4 regions of the Bradyrhizobium sp. HKCCYLRH2047 genome follow, and region 4 is predicted to be linked to each of the others. Evidence: predicted binding sites of a transcription regulator. Region 4 holds the regulator's gene; each other region holds the start of a gene.
What was found. The regulator HrcA, encoded in region 4, represses chaperone genes, less so after heat shock. The targets are predictions, from matches to a motif close to GTTAGCACTCNCNNNNNGNGAGTGCTAAC.

Region 1: a site for HrcA is predicted at 2,099-2,127, ahead of groES (co-chaperone GroES). Genes of this name have one in related genera too.
Region 2: a site for HrcA is predicted at 2,068-2,096, ahead of groES (co-chaperone GroES). Genes of this name have one in related genera too.
Region 3: a site for HrcA is predicted at 1,582-1,610, ahead of groES (co-chaperone GroES). Genes of this name have one in related genera too.

What each region holds. Positions count from the first base shown of each region.
Region 1 is NZ_JBNPUM010000003.1:594,572-598,300, reverse strand. It holds gene groL (chaperonin GroEL) at 7-1,629, opposite strand; gene groES (co-chaperone GroES) at 1,670-1,984, opposite strand; gene ACQR1D_RS10030 (trypsin-like peptidase domain-containing protein) at 2,207-3,301, shown strand; gene ACQR1D_RS10025 (diguanylate cyclase domain-containing protein) at 3,447-3,729, shown strand, end outside.
Region 2 is NZ_JBNPUM010000008.1:34,954-38,682, reverse strand. It holds gene ACQR1D_RS19555 (L,D-transpeptidase) at 1-155, opposite strand, end outside; gene ACQR1D_RS19550 (protein phosphatase CheZ) at 463-1,242, shown strand; gene ACQR1D_RS19545 (hypothetical protein) at 1,357-1,863, opposite strand; gene groES (co-chaperone GroES) at 2,195-2,491, shown strand; gene groL (chaperonin GroEL) at 2,613-3,729, shown strand, end outside.
Region 3 is NZ_JBNPUM010000004.1:62,825-66,553, reverse strand. It holds gene ACQR1D_RS10675 (acyltransferase family protein) at 1-54, opposite strand, end outside; gene ACQR1D_RS10670 (cupin domain-containing protein) at 277-855, opposite strand; gene ACQR1D_RS10665 (usg protein) at 989-1,273, opposite strand; gene groES (co-chaperone GroES) at 1,654-1,968, shown strand; gene groL (chaperonin GroEL) at 2,116-3,729, shown strand, end outside.
Region 4 is NZ_JBNPUM010000001.1:322,786-326,514, reverse strand. It holds gene ACQR1D_RS01520 (hypothetical protein) at 1-49, shown strand, start outside; gene grpE (nucleotide exchange factor GrpE) at 205-825, opposite strand; gene hrcA (heat-inducible transcriptional repressor HrcA) at 956-2,044, opposite strand; gene rph (ribonuclease PH) at 2,219-2,932, shown strand; gene rdgB (RdgB/HAM1 family non-canonical purine NTP pyrophosphatase) at 2,929-3,573, shown strand; gene hemW (radical SAM family heme chaperone HemW) at 3,560-3,729, shown strand, end outside.

The sequences.
Region 1 (3,729 bases), on a different contig from region 4:
ATCGGATCAGAAGTCCATCGACGGCGCGGCCGCGGTGGCGTCGGCCTTCTTCGGCTTGTCCGCCACCAGCGCCTCGGTGGTGATCAGCAGCGAGGCGACCGAGGCCGCGTCCTGCAACGCGGTACGGACCACCTTGGCCGGGTCGATCACGCCGGCCTGCACCAGATCCTGGTACTCGCCGGTCGCGGCGTTGAAGCCCCAACCATAGGCATCCTTCTCCAGGAGCTTGCCGACCACCAGCGAGCCGTCCTCCCCGGCGTTCTGCACGATCTGCCGCACCGGCACCTGGATGGCGCGGCGGACGATGTCGACGCCGGCCTTCTGGTCGGCATTGGCGGTCTTGACGCCGTCGAGCACCTTGGTGGCGCGCAGCAGCGCCACGCCGCCGCCGGGCAGGATGCCCTCCTCCACCGCGGCGCGGGTGGCGTGCAGCGCATCGTCGACGCGGTCCTTGCGCTCCTTGACCTCGACCTCGGTGGCGCCGCCGACCCGGATCACCGCGACGCCGCCGGCGAGCTTGGCCAGCCGCTCCTGCAGCTTCTCGCGGTCGTAGTCGGAGGTGGTCTCCTCGATCTGCAGCTTGATCTGCTGCGCGCGGGCCTCGATGTCGGCCTTCTTGCCGGCGCCGTCGACGATGGTGGTGTTCTCCTTGTCGATCACGACCTTCTTGGCGCGGCCGAGCATCGACAGGGTCACGTTCTCCAGCTTGATGCCGAGATCCTCGGAGATGGTCGTGCCGCCGGTGAGGATCGCGATGTCCTCCAGCATCGCCTTGCGGCGATCGCCGAAGCCCGGCGCCTTGACGGCCGCGATCTTCAGGCCGCCACGCAGCTTGTTGACGACCAGGGTCGCCAGCGCCTCGCCCTCGACGTCTTCAGCCACGATCAGCAGCGGCTTGCCCGACTGCACCACGGCCTCGAGCAACGGCAGCATGGTCTGCAAGCCCGACAGCTTCTTCTCGTGGATCAGGATGTAGGGATCCTCGAGCTCGACCCGCATCTTCTCGGAGTTGGTGACGAAGTACGGCGAGACATAGCCGCGGTCGAACTGCATGCCCTCGACCACTTCCAGCTCGGTATCGAGGCTCTTGGCCTCCTCGACCGTGATCACGCCCTCGTTGCCGACCTTCTGCATGGCCTCGGCGAGGAAACGCCCGATCTCATTGTCGCCATTGGCCGAGATGGTGCCGACCTGGGCGATCTCGTCGTTGCTGGTGATCTTCCTGGCGTGCGCCTTGAGGTCCGCGACGATCGCGTCGACGGCGAGATCAATGCCGCGCTTGAGATCCATCGGGTTCATGCCGGCGGCCACCGACTTGGCGCCCTCCTTCACGATGGCCTGGGCGAGCACGGTGGCGGTCGTGGTGCCGTCGCCGGCGAGATCGGCGGTCTTCGAGGCCACCTCGCGCACCATCTGGGCGCCCATGTTCTCGAACTTGTCCTCCAGCTCGATCTCCTTGGCGACCGTGACGCCGTCCTTGGTGATGCGCGGCGCGCCGAACGATTTCTCGATCACGACATTGCGGCCCTTGGGGCCGAGCGTGACCTTCACGGCATTGGCGAGGATGTCGACGCCGCGCAGCATGCGGTCGCGCGCGTCGGTGGAAAACTTCACGTCCTTGGCAGCCATGTTCGTCGTCTCCTTTCCTTCGATGACTGTCAGTTGGGGATCAGGCGGCCTTCTTCGCCGCGGCGGGCGCGTCGATGATGCCGAGCAGGTCGCTCTCCTTCATGATCAGGAGATCCTTGCCGTCGATCTTGACCTCGGTGCCCGACCACTTCGCGAACAACACGCGGTCTCCCGGCTTGACGCCGAGGGCGACCTGCTGCCCCTGCTCGTTCCGCGCCCCCGGACCCGCGGCAACGATCTCGCCCTCCTGCGGCTTCTCCTTCGCGGTGTCGGGAATGATGATGCCGCCCTTGGTCTTCTCCTCGGCATCGATGCGGCGCACGAGCACGCGGTCGTGCAATGGACGGAAATGCATGCACATCCTCCTTTACAGATCAGCGATGTCATAAGCCTCGGGTCCCATCAGGCCCCCGGGCGAGCAACGACCTAGGAAAGCCGAACTTTTCGTTCAAGAGGGTCACGCAAATTTTTTGGCACTCTCGGGGAACGATTGCCAGCCCGGCTCTTGAACCGGGCCGGCCGCCTTCCCAGCTCTGTCGTCGCCAAAAAATCCTGATCGCGCTTGTTGGGGATCACGATGCAGCTTCCGCCTTCTCTCCGGGCCGTCCTGGCGCCTGCCATCCTGCTTTGCCTGATGACCGGGCCTGCCTTGGCCCAAATTCCCGATCTCAAGCTCGGCCGGGTGCCGACGCTCGCGCCGCTGGTCAAGGAGGTGACGCCGGCCGTCGTCAACATCTCGGTCGAGGGCAAGGTCCGCCAGGACAACCCGCTCTACCAGGACCCGCTGTTCCGCGAGTTCTTCGACGTGCCGAAGCAGGTCGAGAAGCAGATCAGCGCGACCGGCTCCGGCGTCATCGTCGATGCGCAGCGCGGCTACGTGATGACGGCCAACCACGTCGTCGAACACGTCACGACAGCGCAGATCCGCACCAAGGACGGCCGCAAATTCGCCGCCCGCCTGGTCGGGCGCGATCCCGCCACCGACATCGCGCTGCTGCAGATCAGGGACCCGATCGAGCTCAGGGCCATCGCACTCGGCGACAGCGACGCGCTCGAGGTCGGCGACTTCGTGATCGCGGTCGGCAACCCGTTCGGCCTCGGCCAGACGGTCACCTCGGGCCTCGTCAGCGCGCTCGGACGCACGGGCCTGGGCAAGCAGGGCTACGAGGATTTCATCCAGACCGACGCGGCGATCAATCCCGGCAATTCCGGCGGCGCGCTGATCAATCTGCGTGGCGAGCTGGTCGGCATCAACACCGCGATCATCTCGCCCGGCGGCGGCAATGTCGGCATCGGCTTCGCGGTGCCGATCAACATGGCGCGACGGGTGATGGAGCAGCTCGTCGCGAACGGCCGCGTCGATCGCGGCCGCATCGGCGTGACCCTGCTCGACCTCGACGCGCCGGCCGACGGCCGCATTCAAGGCGCGCGCGTCGCCGACGTCACCGTGGGCTCGCCGGCCGAACGCGCGGGGCTGCGCAAGGGCGACATCATCGTGAAGGCGAACGACATGCCGGTGCGCAGCGCCACGCAGGTGCGCAACCTGATCGGCCTCACACCGGTCGGGCAGCGCGTCCGCCTCGTGTTCGAGCGCGACCGCGCGCTCGGCAATGCGACAGTGGAGGTCGCGCCGGTCGCCGAAGAACGCGCACGTGCGCGGACTTCGGGTTGACAATTCAACTTCAGTACGCTGTGAGCTGCGCATACCACGTGGAGTAAATTTTTACCGTGCATCAAGCATGCAGCGAGACGCCGATACCTCTCTAAATGCCTGTTAAGTGCCGTCGCGCTTATTGCAACCCCGCGGAGGTATTGAAATGCGGGGTGATGGTTTGTCGTTCAGTTTGCCACGCTGGCGCGTGACGCGCTGGCTGGCCGACCCGGGATATCCGGTGTCATCAGATATCCGCGCCGCATTGACCGGCGAGCTCTACGGCTGCTGGTCGGTGTTCGCCGGCGGCGCCATCAACACCGTCGCCGTTGCTGCTGCGCTGGCGCTGCGCACACCGAGCCCGCTGTTCATCACCTGGTTCGTGCTCGAGGTCGCGGTCTGCCTGTCGCGGCTGGTCGTGATGATGATCGCCTACCGCCGGGCGCGCG
Region 2 (3,729 bases), on a different contig from region 4:
CGTTCGACATAGGCGGTGCGCACCGGCGCGGACTGCTGCGGCGGCCCGCTGTAAATCACGGTCGGCTGCTGAAACCCCTGGGCCGCCGCCCGATCCAGACCTGAATAGAATGCGCATGCGCCGGCCAGCAGCGCCGTGGAGAATGATTTGAACATCGACGTACTCTGTACTGTTTCGTCTGGAGACTGTTCGTCGCGCGAGGCGGCAACGCCGCCGCGTATCGTCAATAAAGAGCAAAACCCGATCGCTTTGGTAAACGCGGGAGGCGCCGGGATTCACCATCGCTGCATACGACGGCGGTTTTGATGGCTAGCGTTTATTTTGCGTGAAGGCCGGCGAGGCATGGTTAATAGTTGACGCACGATGCACGCCAGCGTTGCTCAACCGCGGTTCCTGGCGTGAACGCGATGTTAAATAGGCTCTGCGTAGAACTGATCCGAACAAGAGGTCAGGGATACTATCATGGCTGTTCGCAAGCGTTTCCGTATCGAAGAAGCAATCGTCGGCCATATGCCGGAGCCCGACTTCGTGGGCGGCGAGATCGGCCCCAACCACAAGGAAATCATGGACGAGCTGCGCGCGATCCGCTCCCAGATGGCCAACGCCATCCGCAGCGGAGGTAGCAACACGGCCAACGCCGCCATCGAAGAATCCGCCGCACGCGAGGTCGCCGAAGCGCGCGCGCTGCTCGAGACCTATCGTGCCCAGATCGAGCAGTGCGAAAAGCTCAAGGTCGAGCTCGACCTGATCCACGACGCGATCAACCGCACCAAGGGCGAGATCGCGACCCTCCATGCCAAGAGCTTCAACGGCGAGGAGATGGCCAAGGTCAACGGCGAGCTCGGCGCGGTCGTCGGCGGCACCGAGCAGGCGACGCAGCAGATCCTCGAAGCCGCGGAGGCGATCGACCAGGCCGCGAGCGCGCTGTCCAAGGTGGACTCGGCGGACCAGCAGAAGATCCTGAGCGAAGAGATCCAGGAGCGCGTGGTCTCGATCTTCGAGGCCTGCAACTTCCAGGACCTGACCGGCCAGCGCATCAACAAGGTCATGACCACCATGAAGTTCATCGAGCACCACATCGTGGTGATGATGGACATCTGGGGCGGCGTCGACGCCATCAAGGCGCATGTGCCGCCGATCGTCGACACCCGCGAGGGCGACGCCAGGCTGCTGAACGGCCCGAAGGCGGCGGGCGAGGTCGGCCACGCCTCGCAGGACGACATCGACGCGATGTTCAACTGAGGTCGGCGGCCAGTCCCAGCGACCGCTCCAGGCAACGTCACCATACAGAACGCCGGCGCTGTCGCCGGCGTTTTACGTTCGACTCTCGACCTTTGCGGGGTGATCGCCCGGATCTCAGGCGCGCGGCCCGCAGCGGACGTAGACCATCGTCTGGTAACGGGTCGCCGCATCCTTGTCGACGAAGCGGGTGATCAGCACACGGCCATCGAAGGAGATGACCTCGCGGTCCTGCTCGCCGCCGGGCGGTCCGGCCGGGCCGATGTAGTTCTTGCCGCTGGCCGACCCCTTCAGGCGCAGTTCCTGGGGAGTCGCCTGGTCGGCCAGATGCATCACGACACCGCCGGACGTGCCTGCCCCGATGACGTAAGGCTGTTTGCACTGCGCCAGAGCCATCTTCTCGGTGCGCGCGCGGTCATTCGGATTGTTGTAGGCGGCGAGGCCCCATTTGCCCACGAGATCCTCGGGGCGGATCGTCGCCGGAACCTCGGGCTCGACCGGCGCCTCGGTCTGCATGGGGGGCGACGGCGACAGGCTGAAGCCCGTGCACGCTCCCAGAAGCATCGTGAGCGCCGACGCGATCGCGAGATTGGCAACCGGCCGCGCGCACCGTGAACTCGTCATGGCATCCCCTTAGGAACAGAATCGTGGCTGCCCCGTCCGGCAACCAAGCGCAAAACGCTCGTCAGAGCAATGACGTCGGATGACGACGCCGCTCCACTAACATGTCTGGCCCCGGACAACATCCCCCTAACAGCCTCAAGAACGGCTTAACGGCTGGCCGTTGCTTGACAGGAACAGCCGCAAGCCATATTTCCCCGAGCGGTCTTTAGCACTCGGAGGGCGCGATTGCTAAGGCTGCGAGCCAGTTGGCGCCAAGTGGGCGTCAAATGTGGTCGCATTCAGATTTCCTCCGACAGCAACACTTATCCAAGCACCCCAAAAGGGATCCGTCATGGCCAAATCGAAGTTTCGTCCCCTGCACGACCGCGTCGTGGTTAAGCGCATCGACGCCGAAGAGAAGACCAAGGGCGGCATCATCATTCCCGACAGCGCCAAGGAAAAGCCCTCGCAGGGCGAAGTCGTCGCCGTCGGCCCGGGCGGCCGCGACGAGAGCGGCAAGCTGATCCCGATCGACGTCAAGGTCGGCGACCGCGTGCTGTTCGGCAAGTGGTCCGGCACCGAGGTCAAGCTGGACGGCGAGGAGCTCCTGATCATGAAGGAGTCCGACATCATGGGCGTCGTCGCCTGATCCCGACCTGTCGGGGGCGGCGATCAGCCGCCCCGGGCGAAAATGCTCTGCAACCTCGTTCCGGCGACAGACGGGCGATCACGCCCCTCGCCGTCGAGGTCTACTCCAGGAGAATTTTGAAATGGCAGCCAAGGACGTCAAATTCGCCGGCGACGCACGCGACCGCATGCTGCGCGGCGTCGACATTCTCGCCAACGCCGTCAAGGTGACGCTCGGCCCGAAGGGCCGCAATGTCGTCATCGAGAAGAGCTTCGGCGCTCCGCGCATCACCAAGGACGGCGTCACCGTCGCCAAGGAGATCGAGCTGGAGGATAAGTTCGAGAACATGGGCGCGCAGATGCTGCGCGAGGTCGCCTCCAAGACCAACGACACCGCCGGTGACGGCACCACCACCGCGACCGTGCTGGCCCAGGCCATCGTGCGCGAGGGCGCCAAGGCCGTTGCCGCCGGCATGAACCCGATGGACCTCAAGCGCGGCATCGACATCGCGGTGGCCGCCGTGATCAAGGACATCGAGAAGCGCGCCAAGCCGGTCGCTGCGTCCTCCGAGGTCGCCCAGGTCGGCACCATCTCCGCCAATGGCGACGCCGCGATCGGCAAGATGATCGCCCAGGCGATGCAGAAGGTCGGCAACGAGGGCGTCATCACGGTCGAGGAGAACAAGTCGCTCGACACCGAGGTGGACATCGTCGAAGGCATGAAGTTCGACCGCGGCTATCTCTCGCCCTACTTCGTCACCAATGCCGAGAAGATGACCGCCGAGCTCGACGACGTCTACGTGCTGCTGCACGAGAAGAAGCTGTCCGGCCTGCAGGCCATGCTGCCGGTGCTCGAAGCCGTGGTGCAGTCGGGCCGTCCGCTCTTGATCATCGCCGAGGACGTCGAGGGCGAGGCGCTGGCCACGCTGGTCGTCAACCGCCTGCGCGGCGGCCTCAAGGTCGCGGCCGTCAAGGCGCCGGGCTTCGGTGACCGCCGCAAGGCCATGCTCGAGGACATCGCGATCCTGACCGGCGGTCAGCTGATCTCGGAAGATCTCGGCATGAAACTCGAGAACGTCACGGTGAAGATGCTCGGCCGCGCCAAGAAGGTCGTGATCGACAAGGAGAACACCACGATCGTCAACGGTGCCGGCAAGAAGGCCGATATCGAGGCACGCGTCGGCCAGATCAAGGCGCAGATCGAGGAGACCACCTCGGACTACGACCGTGAGAAGCTGCAGGAGCGTCTCGCCAAGCTCG
Region 3 (3,729 bases), on a different contig from region 4:
ATGGCCTGCACCTGAAGCCGAGCCGGCGCCCGCGTTGGCGATGCGAGGCTGCATCGATGCACGCGTGCGAGGCGCGCACGCAATGGTCGGAGCGAACTGGACGACGAAGCGCGGCAACGGGACGGGTACGCCTTTACGCAAGCCCGCGATGAATACGTCTGACGGATTCGTCGCCGGCCCATCCGTCCCAATGACGCGAGACCGGATGTCAACACACACGCGCGATGGGACCGCCGTCCACCGCGTCGCGGATGTTTCCATCCATTTCTGTCGGCTTTACGTCGACAGTTCGACGGTTTTGAAGTCGGCCGGCAGGATCACCTCGAGCAGCTCGACGTCGTCGGAATAGTCGAGGATCATGTGGCGGATCTTCGGCGGCTGGGTCCAGCAGCTGCCCTCCTTCATCAGCGTCTCGCCGACGCCTTCGAGGTAGCTCTTCACCCAACCCTTGAGCACATAGACCATCTGGAAGTCGACCGCATGGGTGTGCAGCTTGGAGACTTCCTGCGGATTGCACGGTGGCAGCATGCGGATGACATGCGCGCGCGCCAGGCCGTGGGTCGCGTCGGCGATGCCGAGGTCGCGATAATGCGCATAGGCGCGCAGGCCGTCGGCCTTGAAGTCCTCCTCGCGGTGATGGCTGATCGCGACCTTCTGCTTGCGCCGGCGCGGCGCCGGTGCTGGCCGCCCCTTGCTCACGAGCGCCTTGCGCGCGGACGGTGTGGCCGCCCTGCCCGGCTTGGCGGCTGTCTTGGCGACAGTCTTCGCCGTCGGCCTTGTCTTTGCGACCTTACGCGGCGCCGCCTTCGCGGCGGCGCGTGATGATGATGTGGTGCTGCGGCTCTTCTTGGCCATGGCGCTCTCCCTGCGAGTCCTCGGGTCAGAGGCTATCACAATTGGGGGGACTCGGCAGAGCTCCAACAAAGGTCGTCATTCCGGGGCGTGCGCAGCACGAGCCCGGAATGACACCGATGGCGGGGTTGTCAGCTCAATGCAGCACGAACACGCCGTCGACGGCGCGCAGCTCGGCGGGCTTGATCAGCTTGGAATGCGCCACGGTGACCGAGTACAGCGGGCCCTCGATCTTCTCCTCCCAGAACGCCAGGAAGTCCTGCAGCGCAGGGAATTTCGGAAACAGGTCGTAGTTCTGCCAGACATAGGTCTGCAGCAGCGAGCGATGGTCCGGCATCCGATACAGGATCTGCGCGGTCGTCAGCCCGTAACCCAGCACCTGTTTCCGAAAGTCCTCGGAAACCTCAACCCTCGACACCATGCCAACCTCCGTTTCTGGAGCGCATGTCCGTGTGGCCAACCGGGGATGGAGCCACCCGGCAACGATGCGCTCACTGCCTAGAAATGTGACGCATGTCCTCAACCCATCTCAAGCTTAAATGTTTAACGACATGTTGAAAAATGCTGCATTAGCAGCCACTTAGCCCAGGTGCTAATACGGGGTTTCGCGGTTCGTTCCGCCTCCGTTAACGCTGTCGGAACGCTTTGGCAGAGCCCGCGATCGACTGCTAATTTTTCTGCTACAAGGCCTTGCCCGGCATAAAACTCTCCCCTAAATCCAGCCCGCGTGCTGGCACTCGCTGGCGCCGACTGCCAAATCTCCAGAAACTGACAATCGCTTCAATACCTTAGGAGGACTGTATGGCTTTCCGTCCGCTTCACGACCGCGTCGTGGTCAAGCGCATCGACGCCGAAGAGAAGACCGCTGGCGGCATCATCATCCCCGACTCGGCCAAGGAAAAGCCCTCGCAGGGCGAAGTGATCGCGGTGGGCCCCGGCGCCCGCGACGAGAGCGGCAAGCTGGTCCCGCTCGACGTTCAGGTCGGTGACCGCGTGCTGTTCGGCAAGTGGTCGGGCACCGAGGTCAAGATCGACGGCCAGGAGCTGCTCATCATGAAGGAAAGCGACATCATGGGCGTGCTCACCGACACCGCGGCGAAGAAGAAGGCCGCCTAAGCGCCGTTGCCCCTCGTCCTGAGGAGCCGGCTTTAGCCGGCGTCTCGAAGGATGAGGCCCCAACCACCTCCTCATCTCGTCCTTCGAGACGCCCGCTGCGCGGGCTCCTCAGGACGAGGATCTCGATCAAAACCAGGGAAACCCAATATGTCAGCGAAAGACGTAAAGTTCGGCGTCGAAGCCCGCGACCGCATGCTGCGCGGCGTGGACATTCTCGCCAATGCCGTGAAGGTCACGCTCGGTCCGAAGGGCCGCAACGTCGTCCTCGACAAGTCGTTCGGCGCTCCGCGCATCACCAAGGACGGCGTCACCGTCGCCAAGGAGATCGAGCTCGACGACAAGTTCGAGAACATGGGCGCGCAGATGGTGCGCGAGGTCGCCTCGAAGTCCGCTGACGCGGCCGGCGACGGCACCACCACCGCGACCGTGCTGGCCCAGGCCATCGTGCGCGAAGGCGCCAAGGCGGTTGCCGCCGGCATGAACCCGATGGATCTGAAGCGCGGCATCGACCTCGCGGTCGAGGCGGTCGTCGCCGATCTCGTCAAGAACTCCAAGAAGGTCACGTCGAACGACGAGATCGCCCAGGTCGGCACCATCTCCGCCAACGGCGACTCCGAGATCGGCAAGTTCCTCGCCGACGCCATGAAGAAGGTCGGCAACGAGGGTGTCATCACGGTCGAGGAAGCCAAGTCGCTCGAGACCGAGCTCGACGTCGTCGAGGGCATGCAGTTCGATCGCGGCTACATTTCTCCGTACTTCGTGACCAATGCCGACAAGATGCGCGTTGAGATGGACGACGCCTACATCCTCATCAACGAGAAGAAGCTGTCGTCGCTGAACGAGCTGCTGCCGCTGCTCGAGGCCGTGGTGCAGACCGGCAAGCCGCTGGTGATCGTCGCCGAGGACGTCGAGGGCGAGGCGCTGGCCACGCTCGTCGTCAACCGTCTGCGTGGTGGCCTGAAGGTTGCTGCCGTCAAGGCGCCGGGCTTCGGCGACCGCCGCAAGGCCATGCTGCAGGACATCGCGATCCTGACCGGCGGCCAGGCGATCTCGGAAGATCTCGGCATCAAGCTCGAGAACGTCAACCTCTCCATGCTCGGCCGCGCCAAGAAGGTGATGATCGACAAGGAGAACACCACGATCGTCAACGGCGCCGGCAAGAAGGCTGACATCGAGGCGCGCGTGGCGCAGATCAAGGCGCAGATCGAGGAGACCACCTCGGACTACGACCGTGAGAAGCTGCAGGAGCGTCTGGCCAAGCTCGCCGGCGGCGTCGCGGTGATCCGCGTCGGCGGCGCGACCGAGGTCGAGGTCAAGGAGCGCAAGGATCGCGTGGATGACGCGATGCATGCGACCCGCGCGGCTGTCGAGGAAGGCATCCTGCCGGGCGGCGGCGTCGCCCTGCTCCGGGCCTCCGAGCAGCTCAAGGGCGTCCGCGCCAAGAACGAGGACCAGAAGACCGGCATCGAGATCGTCCGCAAGGCGCTCTCCGCCCCGGCCCGCCAGATCGCGATCAACGCGGGCGAGGACGGCTCGGTCATCGTCGGCAAGATCCTCGAGAAGGAGCAGTATGCGTACGGCTTCGACTCGCAGTCGGGCGACTACGTGAACATGGTGTCCAAGGGCATCATCGACCCGACCAAGGTCGTGCGCGCCGCGATCCAGAACGCAGCCTCGGTTGCAGGCCTGCTGATCACCACCGAGGCGATGGTCGCCGAGCTGCCGAAGAAGAACGCCGGCGGCCCCGCGATGCCTCCGGGC
Region 4 (3,729 bases):
CTTCCCGCGGTTCCGTGCCGTCCGCGACGGCATCCAGCCAAGAGGCTGAGACCAGCCCGGCATCGGACGGCGTGATCACGCCGGCTGCTCGCCGCGAGACGAACTACAAGGTCGCGCCGACAAACAAGAAGCCACGGGCATCGCTGCCCGTGGCTTCTTCGTTCGACAACAGGACGGCCGCAGAATGCGTGCCCGTGCTCGCCGTCAGGCGGCGCTGTTCGACTGATCGTTGCTCGCCGCGGGCGCCGCCTTGGCGCCGCCCTTGGACACGCCGACCAAAGCGGGGCGCAGCACGCGCTCGCCGATCATAAAGCCGGCCTGCACGACCTGCACCACCGTGCCGGACGGCACCGACGGATCCGGCACCTCGTACATCGCCTGCTGGAAATTGGGGTCGAACTTCTGTCCCGTCGGATCGAACTTCTTGACGCCGTTCTTCTCCAGCGTGTTGAGCAGCGAGCGCTCGGTGAGCTCGACGCCCTCGATCAGCGACTTCAGGCCCGCATCGGCATTGTCGCGCGTCTCCGCCGGCACGGCATCGAGCGCGCGCTGCAGATTGTCGGCGATGTCGAGCACGTCGCGGGCGAAGCCGGTGATGCCGTACATCCGCGCATCGGCGACCTCGCGGGCGGTCCGCTTGCGCAGATTCTCCATCTCCGCCAGCGTGCGCAGCATCTTGTCGCGCGCGTCGGCCGCCTCCTTGGCAAGGGCCTCTGCCGAGCCGGCCTCGGGATCATCGGGCATGATGTAGGGCTTGGAGACGACGGGTTCGCTGGCCTGCGCCGGGTTTTCCGGATCATTCTTATGCAGGTCGGGATCGGTCATGGACAGACTCGCAAGTTCGGCTGACGGGTTTGGGGATATGGGGCGGGATATCGTGCTTTGAGCGTCGAAAATCAAGCGCAGCCTGACCGGCTCGCCGGAGACGCCGTCCGCGGATTAACCATCTCACGCATCAGCCACCCAGCAGCCGGCTGACCAGGCGCGCGGCATAATCGACCGTCGGAATCACCCGGGCATAGTTGAGCCGGGTCGGACCGATGACGCCGAGCACGCCGACGATGCGACCCGTGGCGTCGGAATAGGGCGACACGATCGTCGACGAGCCCGACAGCGAGAACAGCTTGTTCTCCGAGCCGATGAAGATGCGGACACCTTCCGCGCTCTCCGCGCGCCCGAGCAGATCGACGACGCCGCGCTTGGTTTCGAGATCGTCGAACAGCCGCCGGACACGCTCGAGATCTTCGAGTGCATGCAGGTCCTCGAGCAGGTTGGCGTGGCCGCGCACGATGAGCTGCCGCTCGTCGCTGTCGCCGCCGGACCAGCTCGCGACGCCGGCGGCGATCACCTTCTGCGTCAGCTGGTCGAGCTCGGCGCGATCATGCGCCAGCGCGGTCTCGAGCTCGAGCCGCGCTTCCGCCAGCGTCCGCCCTCTGATCCGGGCGTTGAGGAAATTGGACGCTTCGGTCAATGCCGAGGACGGCACGCCCGGCGGCAGGGTCAGGACCCGGTTCTCGACCTGTCCGTCCTCGCCGACCAGAACGACGAGCGCGCGCTCGGGCTCGAGCCTGACGAACTCGATGTGCTTCAGCCGGGTGTTGGATTTGGCGGTTAGAACCACGGCGGCGGCACGGGTCAGACCCGACAGCCGGGTCAGCGCTTCATCCAGCGCCGCCTCGACCGATTGCGCCCGGCCGACGGCCGCGAGCTGGCTCTGGATCGACTGCCGCTCGGCCTCCGTCATGTCGCCGACCTGCATCAGGGCGTCGACGAAGAAGCGCAGGCCGGCTTCGGTTGGCAGCCGGCCGGCCGAGGTGTGCGGCGCGTAGATCAGGCCGAGCTGCTCGAGATCGGCCATGACGTTGCGCACAGAGGCCGGCGACAGCGGAACCGCGATCAGCCGCGAAATGTTGCGCGAGCCGACCGGCTCGCCGGTCGCCAGATAGCTTTCGACGATCTGCCGGAAGATCTCGCGCGAGCGCTCGTTCAGCTGCGCCAGACCGGCCGGCGGTGTCATCAGGTTGATCGGATCGTGGTGGGCCACCAGATGCACTCCTCCCAGCTGCCTATAATGTGTCCATGCGGCGGCTCGGTGGCAAGCCGGTCATGAGGAGGGGGCTCCGGGAGCGACGGGCCCTTGATAAACCCTTGCCGCTGCCGGTCGCGGCTCCTACAAGGCCGTCAAACACCCTCTTTCGCCTCTTTCACGGAGAGAATCATGCGGCCGAGCCGCCGTGCACCGGATGAACTGCGGGCCGTGAGCCTGGAACGCGGCGTCGTCAAATACGCCGAGGGCTCGTGCCTGGTGAAGTTCGGCGACACCCATGTGCTGGTCACCGCCACGCTCGAGGACCGGCTGCCGCCCTGGCTCAAGGGCCAGGGACGCGGCTGGATCACCGCCGAATACGGCATGCTGCCACGCGCCACGCTGGAGCGAACCCGGCGCGAGGCCTCCGCCGGCAAGCAGACCGGCCGCACGGTCGAGATCCAGCGCCTGATCGGCCGCTCGCTGCGCACCGCGATCGACCTGGAAGCGCTCGGCGAGCGCCAGATCACGGTGGACTGCGACGTGCTGCAGGCCGATGGCGGCACGCGCACGGCGTCGATCACCGGCGCCTGGGTCGCGCTGGCCGACTGCATCAAGTGGATGAAGTCGCGCAACATGATCAAGACCGAGGTGCTGCGCGCCAACGTCGCCGCGATCTCCTGCGGCATCTACAACGGCACGCCGGTGCTCGATCTCGACTACGCTGAGGATTCCGAGGCGGAGACCGATGCCAATTTCGTCATGACCGGCGACGGCCGCATCATCGAGGTGCAGGGCACGGCGGAGAAGACGCCGTTCACCGAGGCCGAGTTCCTGGCGCTGATGGCGCTCGCCCGCAAGGGCGTCGCGCGGCTGGTCGACCTGCAGAAGATGGCGGTCGCGTGAACGGTCCGCACCGCAGGCTCACCGGTCGCATCGTCATCGCGACCCACAATCCCGGCAAGCTTGCCGAGATGCGCGAGCTGCTCGCCCCCCATGGCGTCGAGGCGGTGTCGGCCGGCGATCTCGGCCTGGGCGAGCCGGACGAGACCGGCGAGACCTTCCAGGCCAACGCCCGCATCAAGGCGGTCGCCGCGGCCAAGGCCGCGCAGCTTCCGGCCTTTGCCGACGATTCCGGCATCGTGGTTCACGCCCTCGACGGTGCGCCGGGGATCTATTCGGCGCGCTGGGCCGGACCGGACAAGGATTTCACCGGCGCGATGACGCGGATCGAGCGCCTGCTGCAGGAGCGCGGCGCCGCGGGTGCCGACCAGCGCGGCGCTCATTTCGTTTCGGCGCTGTGCGTGGCATGGCCGGACGGCCATGTCGAGGAGGTCGAGGCGCGGGTCGACGGCACGCTGGTCTGGCCGCCGCGCGGCACGGCCGGCTTCGGCTACGACCCGATGTTCCTGCCAGAAGGGCACGATCGCACGTTCGGCGAGATGACCAGCATCGAGAAGCACGGCCTGCCGCCGCTCGGCCTCGGCCTGTCGCACCGGGCGCGCGCCTTCGTGAAGCTCGCGGAGATCTGCCTTGACCAGCGCTGACAGCGAAGCGTTCGGCGTCTATGTGCACTGGCCGTTCTGCCTGTCGAAATGTCCGTATTGCGACTTCAACAGCCATGTCCGGCATGCGGCCATCGACCAGGAGCGCTACGCCCGCGCCTTCGCCCAGGAGATCGCGACCACCGCCGCCCGCATTGG